3 regions of the Pseudoalteromonas sp. T1lg65 genome follow, and region 3 is predicted to be linked to each of the others. Evidence: predicted binding sites of a transcription regulator. Region 3 holds the regulator's gene; each other region holds the start of a gene.
What was found. The regulator LexA, encoded in region 3, represses DNA repair genes until DNA is damaged. The targets are predictions, from matches to a motif close to TACTGTATNNNNATACAGTA.

Region 1 (5,272 bases), 880 kb from region 3:
ATTACATGGGTTTAAAATGGCTTTTATGTCTGTTGGTTTTTTTAAGCTGTAGCGTATTCGCGCAAGCTCCAGATATTACCCTGTTAGATCGCAATAACAAAGTGAACGAAATTCCACTGTTAGAAAACCGTTTTCGTATTGATCATGATGTAGAAGAAATTACTTTACTCTTTTTCCGTGCCATTGGTGCACCACCAGTCATATTAGTCAGGCCTGATGGCAGTAAGCTATATGTTACTCATGCTATGCATAACAAGAATTTGCAATGGTATGACGAAGTCAGCTATGACCTTATTATTATCAAAAATCCAACCCCTGGGCCTTGGCAAGTTGTTGGTCAAATTCAAGACGGTAGCCGAATTATGGTACTCGGAGATATTGCCCTTGAAGTTGAACAACTGCCGCCGTTGTTGTTTCGTGGCGAGACCCTGAAAGTTTCAGCCAGAGTGACCAATGATGGAAAGCCTATCGATATTGGTTATTTTAGAGATGTGGTCTCGTTACACGTTGAATTTGCAAGTACGAATAATGACAACTACGCAAATTTTGGCGCTGGCACGCATAGTGTCACGGAGTTTAAAGATGACGGCCGAGAGTTTGATGAGCGTCCAATGGACGGTATTTTTACTGGTGAGTTTAGCTTGAGTTTTCCCGCTGGTGAGTGGCAACCTGAATACTTTATTGAAACCCCCATTTTAAAACGTCGTGTCGTGTCTAAGCCTATCGTGGTTGCTGAGCCACCTTTTGCATTCGACCTAATGTTAGCTGGAGAAGGCGAGTTAGAGCATGGTCTAACCATTAATATTGACCCAGCCATTGTTAAAGCTGAAACCATACTGTTTCAGGGGAAGGTGCTATATCCCAATGGTGAAGAACAAATATTTACGTTAGACGCGCAAGAGCGACTATATCGTCAATTAGGAATTAAAAACTATGACTGGGGTCGATACAGCGTAGAAATTTCTGTATTTGGCGAAAATATCAATGGTCGTGAATTTATGGCAACACTGCCTAATTACAATTTTGAGATAGAAAGACCGATTGAAAAAGTCCCTGAACTTTCTATTATTGAACGTCCTGACTTAATCAAAAAAATTAAGCCCAAGCCAGAGCCTAAAATGAGTACTGAACTACTGGTCACAATTATTGTAGCGGGCAACTTATTGGTACTACTAATTGGTTGGGCTTTAGTGCGTGTTTTTGTCCAAAATAAGCCATTACTACCAAAAATATCTTTACCAACCAACCCCTTTAAGAAGAAAGCCGAAGTACTTGATTTGGGCCAATTGGAAGCTTCGGAAGACGAGCAACAAGAGAATGGTTCAAAAAATAACAAATCAGGTGATATTTTGAACCTTTCAATGAAAGATAACTAAAAAACCCGGTTTTTTTTAAAAAAACGGTTGACTCAAGAAGGGGTCATTCGTATTATTCACGCCGCTGTCAGGGAGCACCCCTTACAGCAAATACTGCAAAAATGCATGCGGAGTGGTAGTTCAGTTGGTTAGAATACCGGCCTGTCACGCCGGGGGTCGCGGGTTCGAGTCCCGTCCACTCCGCCAATTTTCCTCAGTATTTATAAGTACACGCTGGAGTGGTAGTTCAGTTGGTTAGAATACCGGCCTGTCACGCCGGGGGTCGCGGGTTCGAGTCCCGTCCACTCCGCCAATTACTTATTTCAATGGTGCATGCTTCTTTGGAGTGGTAGTTCAGTTGGTTAGAATACCGGCCTGTCACGCCGGGGGTCGCGGGTTCGAGTCCCGTCCACTCCGCCAACACTTTAGAAGCAGTCATATTAATACTCTGTGGAGTGGTAGTTCAGTTGGTTAGAATACCGGCCTGTCACGCCGGGGGTCGCGGGTTCGAGTCCCGTCCACTCCGCCAGTTTTAATATGCAAATTTTTATAAGCTCAATGGCAGCTTATTTACTCTGTGGAGTGGTAGTTCAGTTGGTTAGAATACCGGCCTGTCACGCCGGGGGTCGCGGGTTCGAGTCCCGTCCACTCCGCCAACACAAATCAGAGTCAATTAAAGTCATCAAGATATCTCAGCGGAGTGGTAGTTCAGTTGGTTAGAATACCGGCCTGTCACGCCGGGGGTCGCGGGTTCGAGTCCCGTCCACTCCGCCATTTATTGATATCTTACTAAATCTATCGCTGCGGAGTGGTAGTTCAGTTGGTTAGAATACCGGCCTGTCACGCCGGGGGTCGCGGGTTCGAGTCCCGTCCACTCCGCCATTTAGTAAATCTATATTTTTCTATATTCTTCCCTGTCTTTTAATCTAAAGAAATACAATTATTTTTACTGATCTCCTTACTTAACTTTTACCTTTTCCGTTCCTGATTGTATGTTTTCGATACAATACGCACTAATACCAACTCACATTAGTATATGCTTCATTTGAGAGAAACCCGTTGTCTACGGTTTTAATACCAATTCGCAATAACACTTAATCATTTTGAAAGATTAAATCTGACGATAGCTGCGCTAAAAATTTCTCATTTAGAACAACTAAATAGCAAAATTCTTGCCTTGCGTACACGGATATAGGTACCTAAGCGTAGCAGGACGCGATAGCGGTGCTATCGCCAAGTTTTCCTTGCCTCAAAATAGATCACTTCATTAAGTGGATTGGTATAAGTTGCATTTAGTGCAATAAGATCTTGCCGTGTTCATCTTGCGATCTCGCCCACTTTGAATATACTGTATATATAAACAGTGTTTGGGTGACGTATGGCTGATTTCCTTAATTTGTTACAGCGTAAGCATTTGGTCTGGCGTGGTCGGGGACATCGACATGCTATGGAGACTATTTCAACAGGATTTAAAGAGTTGGATACGGCACTTTATGGTGGCTGGCCGCGGCATGGAATGATCTTAGTTGAATCCCTTTTTGGCTCTGGTGAGTTACGTTTGTTATTACCGCATTTAGGCCAAGATGAACGTATTAAGGTGTTGATCCAACCACCAAGTTGTATTTATGCAGAAGCACTAGCATATCAAGGGGTTAGAGCCGATGAGTTGATGCTATTAGAGTGTGATTCCCATAAAGATGCGTTATGGAGCGCCGAGCAATGCTTAAAAAGTGGTGCCTGTGGCACGGTAATGCTATGGCATGAACAGTTTGAGGTCGCGGTGGTGAAACGCTTGCAGCTCGCTGCGGAACAGGGAGACTGTCGACTCTTTGCGCTACATAATAATGCATTTATGGGGTCATTGCCGATTGCTTTATCCTTATCTGTTAAAGCGCAAGAGTCAGGTATCCAGATAGAGATAAAAAAGCATAGAGGCAACTTTAGTCATGCAACAGTTAAACTAGAAAACCGGTTTTATTGGCCTGAGCTGCAAGCCCATCAGCCATTTGGTACAGCAAACAATATAGTCATGCTGACTCATGCTCAGCAACGGTTGAGCAGCTGAGGTAATAATGCAGTGGCTCTATATTTACTTTCCAAAGTTACAATTGGAAAGCTTGCTAACTACATCAATGACAGAGGAAATGACAAAAGCCATTATTATTATCGATGGCAGAAAGAACCAAGTAGTGCAATTAAATCAGCATGCTGAAGTTCAAGGAATTAAGGCGGGAATGGGACTTGGTACGGCAATATCCCTTTGTGAGCACTTACAAGTATTATCTTATGATGCTGAGTTAGAAAGACAGAGCATGACTCAGATAGCTACTGTGCTTTATAACGTCAGTGCAGATCTTTGTATTGATAGTTGCAAAGGTGTCGCACTAAAAGTTGATACTATGCTGGCGATTTACCCCTCAGTGGCTGCTTTTTGGCAGGCAGCTGACGACGTATTAAAACCACTAACACTAAGCTATCGATATGCTAATGCCTGTTCGATAAAAATGGCCAAGTTGCTTGCTCAGCAAGGTATTAATCGTGTCGATATCAGTCAAGCTCAGACTAGCAAACGGCTATATAGTATTGCTTTAGCAAATACCGAGTTAGATAGTAAAGCAATTGAGCAGCTACGTCGTGCTGGGATCAAAACTGTAGGGCAGTTACAGCATTTATCGATATCAGAATTATCTAAGCGATTTGATAGTGAAGTAGTGCATTATATAGGCTGCTTATTTGGTAAATTTCATGAAACAGCCAAGTTCTACCAACCTACTGAAACTTTTGAGCTTACTGTGCCACTCCTTTATGAAGCAGAGCTATTGGCTTGGATAGACGCATTATTAATGAATATGTTACTGAAGCTAGAGGCCTTTTTACGATGCCGTAATAAGCTGGCCAGCACATTACATTTTTATTTTTTACTCAGAGATGCAGAAGCTGTCGAACTAGAGGTAAGCAGCGCTGAGCCACAATATCAGGCGCAGTATTGGAAGCGCTTATTAGATTTGAAATTAGCACCAATAACACTTTTAGCGCCAGTGCAAGAAGTGCGCTTAAAAGTGGATAAACTGCTGACACAAGAGGTAACAACACCAGACTTGTTTACTCGCCAACAAACGGCGATGAGTGAACTTGCTCTGTTATCCTTACTGCGCGCCAAGCTGGGTCATGGCAGTGTTTGTTTTCCATCGTTAACTGGAGATCCAAGGCCTGAATACGCGACGCGCTATCATGATAGACGATGTGACAAACAACTACCACTAAGCCCTAAATTCAGACCGAGCATGCTACTGCCTGAGCCCCAGCCTTTGACTGAAAAAGTCCAGCATGTGTCTGGTCCCGAGCGTATTGCAACAGGATGGTGGGATGGCCACACAATCCAACGAGATTACTTTATTGTTCGTAATCAGCAACAGCAGCTACTTTGGGTATTTAGAGATAGCCAACAACGCTGGTTTTTACATGGAGTATTCTGCTAATGGAATACGCTGAGCTATGCGCGCAAAGTAACTTTTCGTTTTTAACGGGTGCATCAAAACCGGAAGAATTGGTACGGCAGGCTGATGCTCTGGAGTATCAAGCGCTTGCGATTACGGATGAATGTTCATTAGCAGGCGTGGTACGTGCCTACGCCTATCACAAAACACACCAGCTAAAGCTTAAGCTCATTATTGGCAGTTTGCTTAAACATCGAGGCATGGAAGTCGTTGTTTTGTGTCCCACTCATCTGGCTTACAGTGAGCTGTGTCGTGTTATCAGTAACGCACGGCAACGCAGTGAAAAAGGCCAATACCAGCTGAGCGACTGGGATCTTATGTCTATTAAGCATGGCTTATTGCTATTCTTGCCTACAGGCAATAAGCATGATGTCGCTCACCTTGAGTGGCTGAAAAAGTATCACCAAGGACGATTATGGA
Region 2 (5,272 bases), 1.4 Mb from region 3:
CTTTAGGCTTTTTGCTTGTACTTCTTCTTGAAAAGCGTCTTTTAACTGGCCTGCTTGGCAGGCCTTTTAACCTATCAACATTAATGCTTTGTGCCAAATCAATAAAGCTCCCCAACTCCTCGCAAAGTGGTGACATAAACTGTTGATAGCTGGCTTCTTTACTGGCAATTTGACCAAGCTGAGATTCCCAAAGCGCAGTTCTATCTGGCATTGAAAGCGATGCAGGTAAACTTAAAATAAACGCCTTACCAAGATCGGTCGCTAAAATCTGTTTGCCTTGTCTTTGTAAAAACCCCCGTTTGAACAGTAACTCAATGATCCCTGCTCTCGTTGCCTCAGTACCTAGCCCGTCGGTCTCTTTCAGTACTTTACGAATAGACTTATCTTCAACATAACGTGCGATACCTGTCATCGCACTCAACAAGGTAGCCTCAGTAAAATGCTTTGGAGGCTGGGTCTGCTTTTCAATCACTTTTGCATTTTCACAGTGCAGTATCTCGCCTTTTTCCAGCGGTGGTAGCAGCTTCTCTTCTTGCTCTGGCTTATCTTTATTTTGATACAGTACCTTAAAACCAAGATCTAATACTTGATTAGCAGATGCCAAAAATTCACCACCGGCGATCCTTAACCAAGCTTTGCTCTCGTTGTATCGATATGGCGGGTAAAACTGCGCTAAATATTGTCTCGCTATTAGCTGGTATACTTGCAGCTCTTTTTGCCCAAGCTGAGCCGACTTAAGCTTTTTGCTGGTTGGAATAATGGCATGGTGCGCGTCGACTTTTGCACTGTTCCAACAACTGCTTTTACGCTCTGTATCCGCTTGTTCGAATTGGCCCTGCTCTACCCCATTGTTATTTACAACTGCCGCTAATACATCGTGGCGTTCTTGCCAGTGCTCTTTTGGAATATAGCGGTTATCTGAACGCGGATAGGTAATGAGTTTATGTTTTTCATATAAGCTTTGGCAGATATTTAACACCAACTGAGCTGACATGCCGTAACGTTTATTGGCGTCGATTTGTAATGCCGAGAGGTTGTAAGGCAGCGGCGCGTTTTGTTTTTTCTCTTTGCGCTCAACACGTTCAACTTCCGCGTTTTGTCCCGTCACTCGCACAGCGACATTTTCAGCTAAGGCCTTAACCAAGACGCGCCCTTCTTCATCCATGTAAGGCTGACACGCTTCACTGGGTAGCCACTTGGCTGCAAATATCCCCCATTCTGGTTTGTTAATTTGGGCTAGCACTTCATAAAATGGTTTTGAGACAAACTCAGCTATTTCTAAATCGCGCCTAACCACCAGTCCTAATACTGGCGTTTGTACTCGTCCAACTGACAACACGCCTTGTACGCCTGCACGTTGCCCCGCCAAGGTATATGCACGAGTGAGGTTCATTCCAAATAACCAGTCGGCTCTGGCGCGAGCCAACGCAGATACGCTTAATGGCACAAACGCTTGATTAGACTTCAACGAGTTCAGTGCTTTTTTTACCGCGGACAAATTTAAATCACTGATTAAAAGCCTTTTGACTTGCGACTTTTTATTGGTAGAAAGCTTTGCGTATTCAATCACTTCATCCACCAGCAATTGACCTTCTCGGTCGGGATCGCCAGCATGCACCACTTCGCTCGCCTGACCAATGAGCTTTTTAACCACAGTTAGTTGTTTTCGGGTTTTGCTTTTCGCTTTAAATTGCCATTGCGAGGGAATAATAGGTAAGTCTTCATGCCGCCATTTTTTATACTTAGCATCGTAATCTTCCGGCTCTGCTTGCTCTAGCAGGTGACCGATACACCAAGTCACAATATCGCCATTTGCAGCCTGAATATGACCGTCTTTTTTACTGTGAGGTTTAGGCAAGGCATCCGCAATGGCGCGACCCAAGGAGGGCTTTTCGGCGATATAAAGTCTCATAACTCAACAAACTGTTTATTTATACAGTTATCATAGCGAAGTTTTTTGAAAATGACTAGCTTAGGGTTGGTGTGTATGGCGTAGTGAAACCACTTTTTTAAGCTCATTACCCCAGCATAATTGTAAATAGTGATGGGTGTCATTGATTCTTCTCTTGGATTTAACTTTAGGCCTAGAGTTTTCGCCACATCAATTGCGCATCAGCACCATAACTTTTGCACACATTTTTCGACAACGGTTTAAAGCCGTGCCTTTGCCAAAACAACTCTGAGTTCTGGACTGAAACCAACCTAATTTCTTTGAAACCCAAACCAGTTGCAATCCCAACCAGATGCTTCATCAGTTTTGAACCAATGCCTTGGCCAAATGAGGAGCTTGTAATTGCCAAGTCATGAAGAAATAGGATGTCCCCTTCAGTTTCTTTAGGTAAGGCGTTAAACAACTTCGGAGGCTGCTCTTTATTCCAAGAGTGCGCTAACAAATAACCCTTTAGTTCTTCACAGTCTCGATAGATAAAACAGCATTTGGGGGTTCTATTCCATTTGTCCTTTAACACCTCAAGACTTTCTGGTTCGACAAGCAGGTAGACCTCTGATTGTAGTTTTAGTATTTCAGGCCACGCTGCTTCGCTGATTATTTCTATCGACATGCTCTACTCTAAAATACTCTTGGCCTAGACATAATGACTCCCCACACGGTTCAACCTCCGCATTTTCGTGGGTTAGCTAAAAGCCAGAGCCATAATTAGTTTGTCAAATAACTAAGCAGCAGAAACTAGTATGAACAAACATAGCATACTTTTCATTGGCTTAGACACACATAAAGAATGTAATGAAATCGCTTACCTTGAGGGGGCTGAGTATATCGCTGTACACCCACCATAAATTTGTGCCAATAAAACATCGTATTTTTTATTTCAATAAATTCAGACACTTAATTAAGTTTTGAATGCTTCGAAAAATATCTAATTTAGAGAGTTTTAGTTTGTTAATTGTGCCGTTAATTCGGCATCTATTAAATGTAATATATGACGTGTCAGATTGTTGGATAGCACCTTCGACTTATCCAAGCTACGCGAACATTGAAGTAGGTCGGTTAAGTGGCTAAGTCACACTGCATGGTAAAAAAAGTTCTAATCAGATGTACGGTTAGACCGCTAAATCATACTTCGCTGATTCTGACCAACCGTACCCATGTGCGCAAAAGTCAATTGGTAATCTAAAGGGCACGTGACTTTCAATTCATTTATACCTAGTGGTGTAGAGTCAAAATATTTTCCTGCCGCTAATATGTAACCAACCACTGTCACAAAAACAGGATGTAACCCCGTGTAATCAGCAGTAATTATTATTAATTTTTATCAGTGCTAGATTTTACTTTGCTCTTTGAGAGTTTGAATGTAGCACAATTATTCAATATACCTCATGAGACAAAAACGAAGCCTCTATGTTGTAAATATCTAAGGAAATAAAATGAATAGCACAGATTTTAATTTTGAAAGCCTAGCTGATAAAGATGCCTTAAAAACTACTACTTTAGGAACTACTGCACCTCAATTCGCGGCACGGAATTTTGCATCGCAAGCTCTAAATGTGATTACCTCCCCCTTGGCCGGCAAAGCATGGAGTTACATCTTTGGTAAAAGTGGATCTACAAAAGATTATTTGAAATCTGATTTTATCCGTATTTCCATTACCACTCAGTTACTGAGCATTAAAGAAATTGTTTCAAAGCAACCTTTAGTAGATGCTTATAATAAGCTTCAAAAAAGCCTTGATAGATTTGAAGAAGGAAGAAGTAATATCGGAATTAAGGAAAAGAGGGAGCGTTTATTTGAATCTTTAGACCTCTGCAAAGATGCTTGTAATATATTGGATGATAAAGATGATGCGACTTGGATCGGTGGATATTATACAGCGGTCAGCCAATATGCTTTCTTAGCTTCACAGGTATTAGTTTTCCAAAAGCAACCTGACTATAACAACACAAACTCGCCTGAGAATATAGTTGACCCGAAGACCATAGCGTCATACCTAAAGAAAGCAAAAGAATATGTTAGCAATAAAGATAGAATTGATAAAATTCATAACGAAGTAAAGGGGAAGTTTGGAGAGATTACGCATAAAGGGAGCACCCATCCATATGGCTTCGTATATGCGTACGATGGACAGAACAACTTCTTACGTAACGGTAGCAAACAAGACATGATAAAAGTAAGAGAAAACTTACTTAACACTGCACTAAACGCTGTCAATAGTGAAATTATTCAACCAGATGTTGTCCGGATTTGGGATGTCATGATTGACGAACTTGAGCACTATTCGAAAAGTAATCCCATAGTACCGCTAGTCCAACGTACCCGAGAAGAAGTGGCTACATCGTAGTTTTCAAGCACAACTGTAGCTGACACCCATTGGTTTTAACAAGAGTATAAGCCACTGTTTGTGTCATTAACATTGTACTTTTTTTGCTAAAAACAACCTCAGCGTATAAGTATCACTTTGCGACTGCTAAACGCATAAATCGCTGAAACGCATAAATCGCTGACACCCACCATAAATTAGTGCCATAGCATGAATAAACATAGCGGTGGGTGTCTTAGATTCTGTTTTACTGTGAGGTTTTGGCAAGGCATCCGCAATGGCGCGACCCAAGGAGGGTTTTTCGGCGATATAAAGTCTCATAACAATTTAAACTGTGTATTTATACAGTTATCATAGCGAAGTTTTTTGAAAATGACTAGCTTAGGGTTGGTGTGTAGGCGTAGTGAAACCACCTTTTTTAAGCTCATTACCCCAGCATAATTGTAAATAGTGATGGGTGTCATTGATTCTTTGTTTCGATATGATCGTTATCGACTGGATCACCACTAACAAATCAATACTAGAGCCACGATGCTTTAGAGCTGTTAAATCTGGTCTAATAAAGTCGGTATAAGTCTTTCCTAGACCCATATCGATAATTATATTAGTGCTTTCATTATTAAAACTGACAAGAAAAGAAACTCCCTGACAAGCGGACATGCTTGGATGCAACAACAACGATAGCAGAACGAACTAGTCGGCAGTAAAGTTTGATAAAAATCAATCAGTTAACGTGCTTACTTGCTCAGACTAGCATCCTTAGTACATGTAAAAAATATTTGATTATCTAGCCAAACTTAGGTGTAATGGTGACATATTAAGCGCTGAGCAATGCAGGGAAAGCTTAAGTAGTAATATAGCTAAGCTGATTAAACTAGCTAGTAGAGCTAGAGCCTCTAAAAAGCAAATTCCCATAGCATAAATAACCCCAAATCTGACACACCGAGCGGTTAGCGGCTCAGCCCAAAAAGTGATTATGCAACACAAACTGCGTGTC
Region 3 (5,272 bases):
AACTGATGGCCCCTCGCCACATGGTGGCTACCCAGTTAAATACTTTAACGCCGGTCGGTACTGAAATAAGCATAGTCGCATACATAAAGAACAATTCACCAGCTAGTGGCATACCAGTGGTAAACATATGGTGGGCCCAGACCACAAACGACAGTAAAGCAATTGATGCTGTGGCGTACACCATTGAGGCATAACCAAATAGTTTTTTTCGTGAGAAAGTCGGTACTATCGTCGAGATAATCCCGAATGCAGGTAGAATCATTATGTAGACTTCTGGATGACCAAAGAACCAAAAAATATGCTGGAACATCACGGGATCTCCGCCACCTGCAGCATCAAAGAAGCTAGTACCAAAAAACTTATCAGTTAGAACCATCGTAACAGCACCTGCCAGTACAGGCATCACTGCGATAAGTAAAAACGCGGTGATCAACCAAGTCCAAACGAACAAGGGTAACTTCATCCAAGTCATTCCTGGTGCCCTGAGGTTAACGATCGTTACGATTACATTGATCGCTCCCATTATCGAGCTAATACCCATTATATGGACAGCAAACACAAAAAATGCCGTGTTGTCATTACTGTAGGTCGTAGAAAGTGGCGCATAGAATGTCCAACCAAAAGCCGGACCTCCGCCTTCTAGAAACAACGACAGTAACAGAATTGCAAACGCAAATGGTAGTATCCAAAAGCTCCAGTTATTCATTCGAGGCAGAGCCATATCAGGAGCACCGATCATCATAGGGATCATCCAGTTAGCCAAACCTGTAAACGCTGGCATAACAGCCCCAAATACCATGATCAGACCATGTACTGTTGTCATTTGATTAAAAAAATGGGGGTCTACAAGTTGTAAACCAGGCTGGAATAACTCAGCCCTGATAACCATTGCCATTGCTCCACCAATGAGGAACATGGTTAAAGAAAATATGAGATATAACGTGCCTATATCTTTATGGTTTGTAGTATAAAGCCACCGCTTAAGGCCTTTTGGTGCACTGTGATGGGAATGTTCTTCGACTATGGCACTCATTTTCCAGCCTCCTCTAGCGCGTCAATTTCTGCTTGTACTTGACTAGGTTGTATGACTTCTCCCGTATCATTTCCCCAGCTGTTACGTTTATAAGTGATGACACCAGCCAACTGCTTAATCGTTAACTGTTTAGCAAATGCCTGCATTGCGGTACCAGGACGGCCTAAAAGCAATACATCTATGTGTTCTTTCACATCACCCAGTACAACTTTATTGTCTTTAAGCGCTGGAAAAACCCCAGGTAAACCAAGCCCTGTTGGCTGATGACATGCTGCACAGTACGCCATATAGGTTTGTTCACCCACTGTCATCAATTCTTCTTTCGACAGCGTTTGCTGAGCAATTGCCTCTGATTCTGCCTGCGCTTGCAGTTTCTCTGCCTTCGCATTAGCTAGCCAAGAATCAAACTTTTCCGGCGCTACAGCTTCAACTACAACCGGCATGAAACCATGGTCTTTTCCACACAGTTCAGCACATTGACCTCGATAAGTCCCTTCTTCATTTACCTTAGTCCAGGCTTCATTTATAAACCCAGGGTTGGCATCCTTTTTGACAGCAAAGTCAGGTACCCACCAAGAGTGAATAACATCGTCAGATGTCATCAAAAAACGAACCTTTCTATCTGTGGGTATAACCAAAGGTTTATCCACTTCCAATAGGTAATTTTCTGTCTTGTCTTGTTGATCATTTATTTGATCTTTTGGGGTAGAAAGTAAGGAATAAAACTCTACATCGTGGCCCATGTATTCATAGTGCCATTTCCATTGCGAGCCAGTTACCTTAATAGTAAGATCCGCTTTGCTCGTATCTTCCATTGCAATCAAGGTTTTCGTAGCCGGAATAGCCATCGCAATCAAAATGACAAATGGAATTGCAGTCCACAAAATCTCAACTTTTGTACTCTCATGGAACTGAGCTGGCACAACGCCTTTGGATTTTCGATGTTTTAATAGCGCCCAAAACATTACCGCAAATACCACAGCACCGATTGCACAACAGATCAGAAATATCGTCATGTGTAGGTCGTAGACTTGCTGACTAATGTCTGTAACTCCTTGCCGCATATTGTACGCGCTGTTAGCAAGTGCAAACTCAGAAACTAGCGCAATGACAATAACGGTAACTATTCGACAAATTTTCATTTGACGTCTCCTTCAAGGCCAGTCTAGCTGTGCCTCTTGTTATTATTGGATGACTGTCATAATGCCCACGTATACATGGACTTACTGCACGACTATTAACCAATTAGTCGAGGATCTTCAAAATGGCAAGAAATTTGAGAATAGAATGTTAATAAGTTTTTAGTTAAGTGCGCTACGAAAGCAGAAAAGATGGAGAAATAATCTAATAAATTCAGGATAGTGAAAGCAACGATTTGTATTTACAAAGCCTAATTTAAGGCTTCTTCATGATACTAAGCGGCAAAAAGTAAGATATTTGTCTATTTTTTTACAAAAAGATGACGCTACTGCATTTTTATCAGCAACGTCATCCTTAATTACATCCAGTCAGCAGTTCTAATAATCCCGACAGCCAACCCTTCTATTGCGAAATTTTGCGACGTTAGATCGACTTCTATTGGGGAGAACTCTTCATTTTCTGCGTGCAGCAGTACTTTTGCACCTTTCTTCTCAATGCGTTTAACAGTGACATCATCTTCAACTCGAGCTACAACCACCTGACCATTTTCAGCCACTTGAGTTCGATGCACTGCGAGAAGATCACCATCTAAAATACCAATATCCTTCATGCTCATTCCATTAACTCGAAGTAGGTAATCGGCATGTGGCTTAAAAATACTGGCATCAACGTTATAATGGGACTCAACGTGCTGTTCAGCAAGAATAGGCTCACCCGCAGCGACCCGACCAATGACAGGCAATCCTTCTTCACTGTCGTCTTCTGCCAACCGTATACCTCTACTTGCACCTGGCACCATTTCGATAACGCCTTTTTTCGCAAGTGCTTTTAGGTGTTCTTCTGCAGCATTTGCACTTTTAAATCCTAATGCATCAGCGATTTCAGCTCGAGTTGGAGGCATACCCGTGTCTTTAATAAACACTTTGATCAGTTCAAAAACTTGTTCTTGTCGTTTGGTTAATGGTCGCATATAACTGGTTTTCCATACAGTGCATTTACTGTGAGTATATACAGTTAACGAAAAATGGCAACGCCAAATAGAGCAACCTCGTATGGTTTCCGCTAGGAAAGCCAAACTAACGGCGTAGCCTTTTATAACAAATGCAGCTAATTTAACGAACTAATAGCTTTTGGTTGCCAACCAAGCTCCACAATTGCTTTATCACTGGAAAAATACTGTTGCAATGCATACCCTTCAACCCAATTGCCATAAATTGATTTCCATTCACTTATTCTGTCTGTTAAGACATCAACGTCATTCGTTTTTTTTAACCATTGCACTATATTAAATTTTGCTTCACCTACACCAATGTATTCTTCGCCGGGCTCGCCTAGCTCTAACACCAGTCGATATAACTCAGCCAGGTTTTCTCTTTCAACAACAGACCAAGACTGACTAACTCCCCCTGGCAAACAAATGTGTCCACAGCGTTTTAATTCCCAAAGAAATACAGGGGGTACGTTAAGTTCATTTTTATCAACAACATTGGTTGGACTAACGATACGCAGATCAACACATTTTTGAGACCGTAAATAGTCGATACTACTTAACATCCAAGTAAAATCATCTATCGCCAGTTTGGGAAATTGTTCGGTAATTGCTTGCTCACTTTCTCCATAAGTCCAGCAGCCAGAAGTATAAATCATTGTAATACCAAGGTTGCGGCTAGACAGATATCTACAAATTGACTTCATTAACTTGATGTCTATATCGCCCATATTCTGGTTGAAGCCACAAGCTGTATGAATCAATGCAGTAGCCTCATCTAGCCAGCTCAGCCAAGATTCTGGCTGTTCAATATTCCCCGTTATTACCCTTGCACCCAATTGCTTAGCGCTTAGAGCGCTAACTTCAGATCGACAAAGAATATAAACTACATAATCATTCGCGAGTAATTCAGAAACAACCGCGCTACCAATATTTCCAGTCCCACCTGTGACAATAACCTTTTGTGTTTGCATGTTTTCACCTTAATTCATTTAAGCTGCCAACAGCATACTCTCCAAGAAGGATTGCAAAAATAGACGCACTCAATTATTGGATGATTCGTCGATGACTATCCTATAATCGTCGATTTGGCACCACTCCCTCTCTGATGCTGGAGTCGATATCGCTTGGGCGTTGTGTGATAAAACGCTCTAAAGTTACGGATAAACACGTCACCAGACTGAAAGCCTACATTAATCCCTATGTCTTGTACTGAATGCTTATTTAATACCAGCAGTTTTGCAGCCACTAAACACCTCCATTGATTCAGAAAGCTGATCGGTGAATAGCCAGTTTGTGTTTTAAATCGTTTGGAGAAAGCAGACTTAGACAGCGCGCTATGCTCAGCCAATTTTTCTAACGTCCAGTGTCTTGAATAATCTTTTTGTATCATTATGATAGCGGGTGCTAAAAATCGGTCATGGATAGCTGGGATCCAGCCGAAATAATGGGTCTTTGTAGATAAATCTCGAATGACTTCCATCAACAGAAGCTTAAGAAGATGTTCGATATTCAACTGGCTACCGATAGGTTTCACTTCATTTTCTCGATATATCCAATCAAGTACGAGTGCAAGATGGCTCCCTCTGACTGCATCGATAACAATATACTCAGGTAAATCTATCGCTAAACTAGAGACCCCCCAATTATGCAATGGATCAAATACAAAGCTTCCACACATCATGAAGCAATGTTCCCCCTTTCCTCCCAGCGATGTTATGCCTGTTTCTAAAGCCTTATCTATATCTACACAGTCAACCCCTTGCTGACTCATAAGCTTATGCTCAGAACCACTAGGTAGTAACAAAAGCTGCCCTGAGGAAAGGCTTACTCTCTTAGAACTTGAGGATACCTCAACAACGCACTGTCCCTCCTTTACATAACTAAAGAAGCAAGCATTTTGCTCACTTTCAGAAATACCCCATGGCTCTGTCAGTGTTAGGTGAGAAAAAATCTGAACTTCAGGTTCAAAACTAGATACCAGAAGACTTAGTGGATCTGTGTAGTTCATTCATATCCTTATTTACATACTTCATAGGTTGCATTGTAATAAGTTCGGAAGCAAAAGGTACAATAAAGTCTTTCAGTGCCGCAACCTGTACCGGTTGTAG

Region 1: the regulator LexA is predicted to act here: its motif matches at 2,702-2,721, upstream of imuA (translesion DNA synthesis-associated protein ImuA).
Region 2: the regulator LexA is predicted to act here: its motif matches at 1,922-1,941, upstream of ACSLBF_RS04730 (DNA topoisomerase III).

Annotation. Positions count from the first base shown of each region.
Region 1 covers NZ_CP196837.1:2,735,471-2,740,742, reverse strand. The annotation lists gene ACSLBF_RS12070 (TIGR03503 family protein) at 6-1,376, shown strand; tRNA gene ACSLBF_RS12065 (tRNA-Asp) at 1,486-1,562, shown strand; tRNA gene ACSLBF_RS12060 (tRNA-Asp) at 1,592-1,668, shown strand; tRNA gene ACSLBF_RS12055 (tRNA-Asp) at 1,699-1,775, shown strand; tRNA gene ACSLBF_RS12050 (tRNA-Asp) at 1,808-1,884, shown strand; tRNA gene ACSLBF_RS12045 (tRNA-Asp) at 1,935-2,011, shown strand; tRNA gene ACSLBF_RS12040 (tRNA-Asp) at 2,053-2,129, shown strand; tRNA gene ACSLBF_RS12035 (tRNA-Asp) at 2,161-2,237, shown strand; gene imuA (translesion DNA synthesis-associated protein ImuA) at 2,734-3,420, shown strand; gene ACSLBF_RS12025 (Y-family DNA polymerase) at 3,500-4,834, shown strand; gene ACSLBF_RS12020 (error-prone DNA polymerase) at 4,834-5,272, shown strand, end outside.
Region 2 covers NZ_CP196837.1:1,095,244-1,100,515, reverse strand. The annotation lists gene ACSLBF_RS04730 (DNA topoisomerase III) at 1-1,912, opposite strand, end outside; gene ACSLBF_RS04725 (GNAT family N-acetyltransferase) at 2,085-2,561, opposite strand; gene ACSLBF_RS04720 (hypothetical protein) at 3,385-4,296, shown strand; partial or broken gene ACSLBF_RS04715 (toprim domain-containing protein) at 4,522-4,596, opposite strand.
Region 3 covers NZ_CP196837.1:3,620,288-3,625,559, forward strand. The annotation lists gene ctaD (cytochrome c oxidase subunit I) at 1-1,033, opposite strand, end outside; gene coxB (cytochrome c oxidase subunit II) at 1,030-2,175, opposite strand; gene lexA (transcriptional repressor LexA) at 2,532-3,143, opposite strand; gene ACSLBF_RS16120 (NAD-dependent epimerase/dehydratase family protein) at 3,281-4,135, opposite strand; gene ACSLBF_RS16125 (AraC family transcriptional regulator) at 4,231-5,172, opposite strand.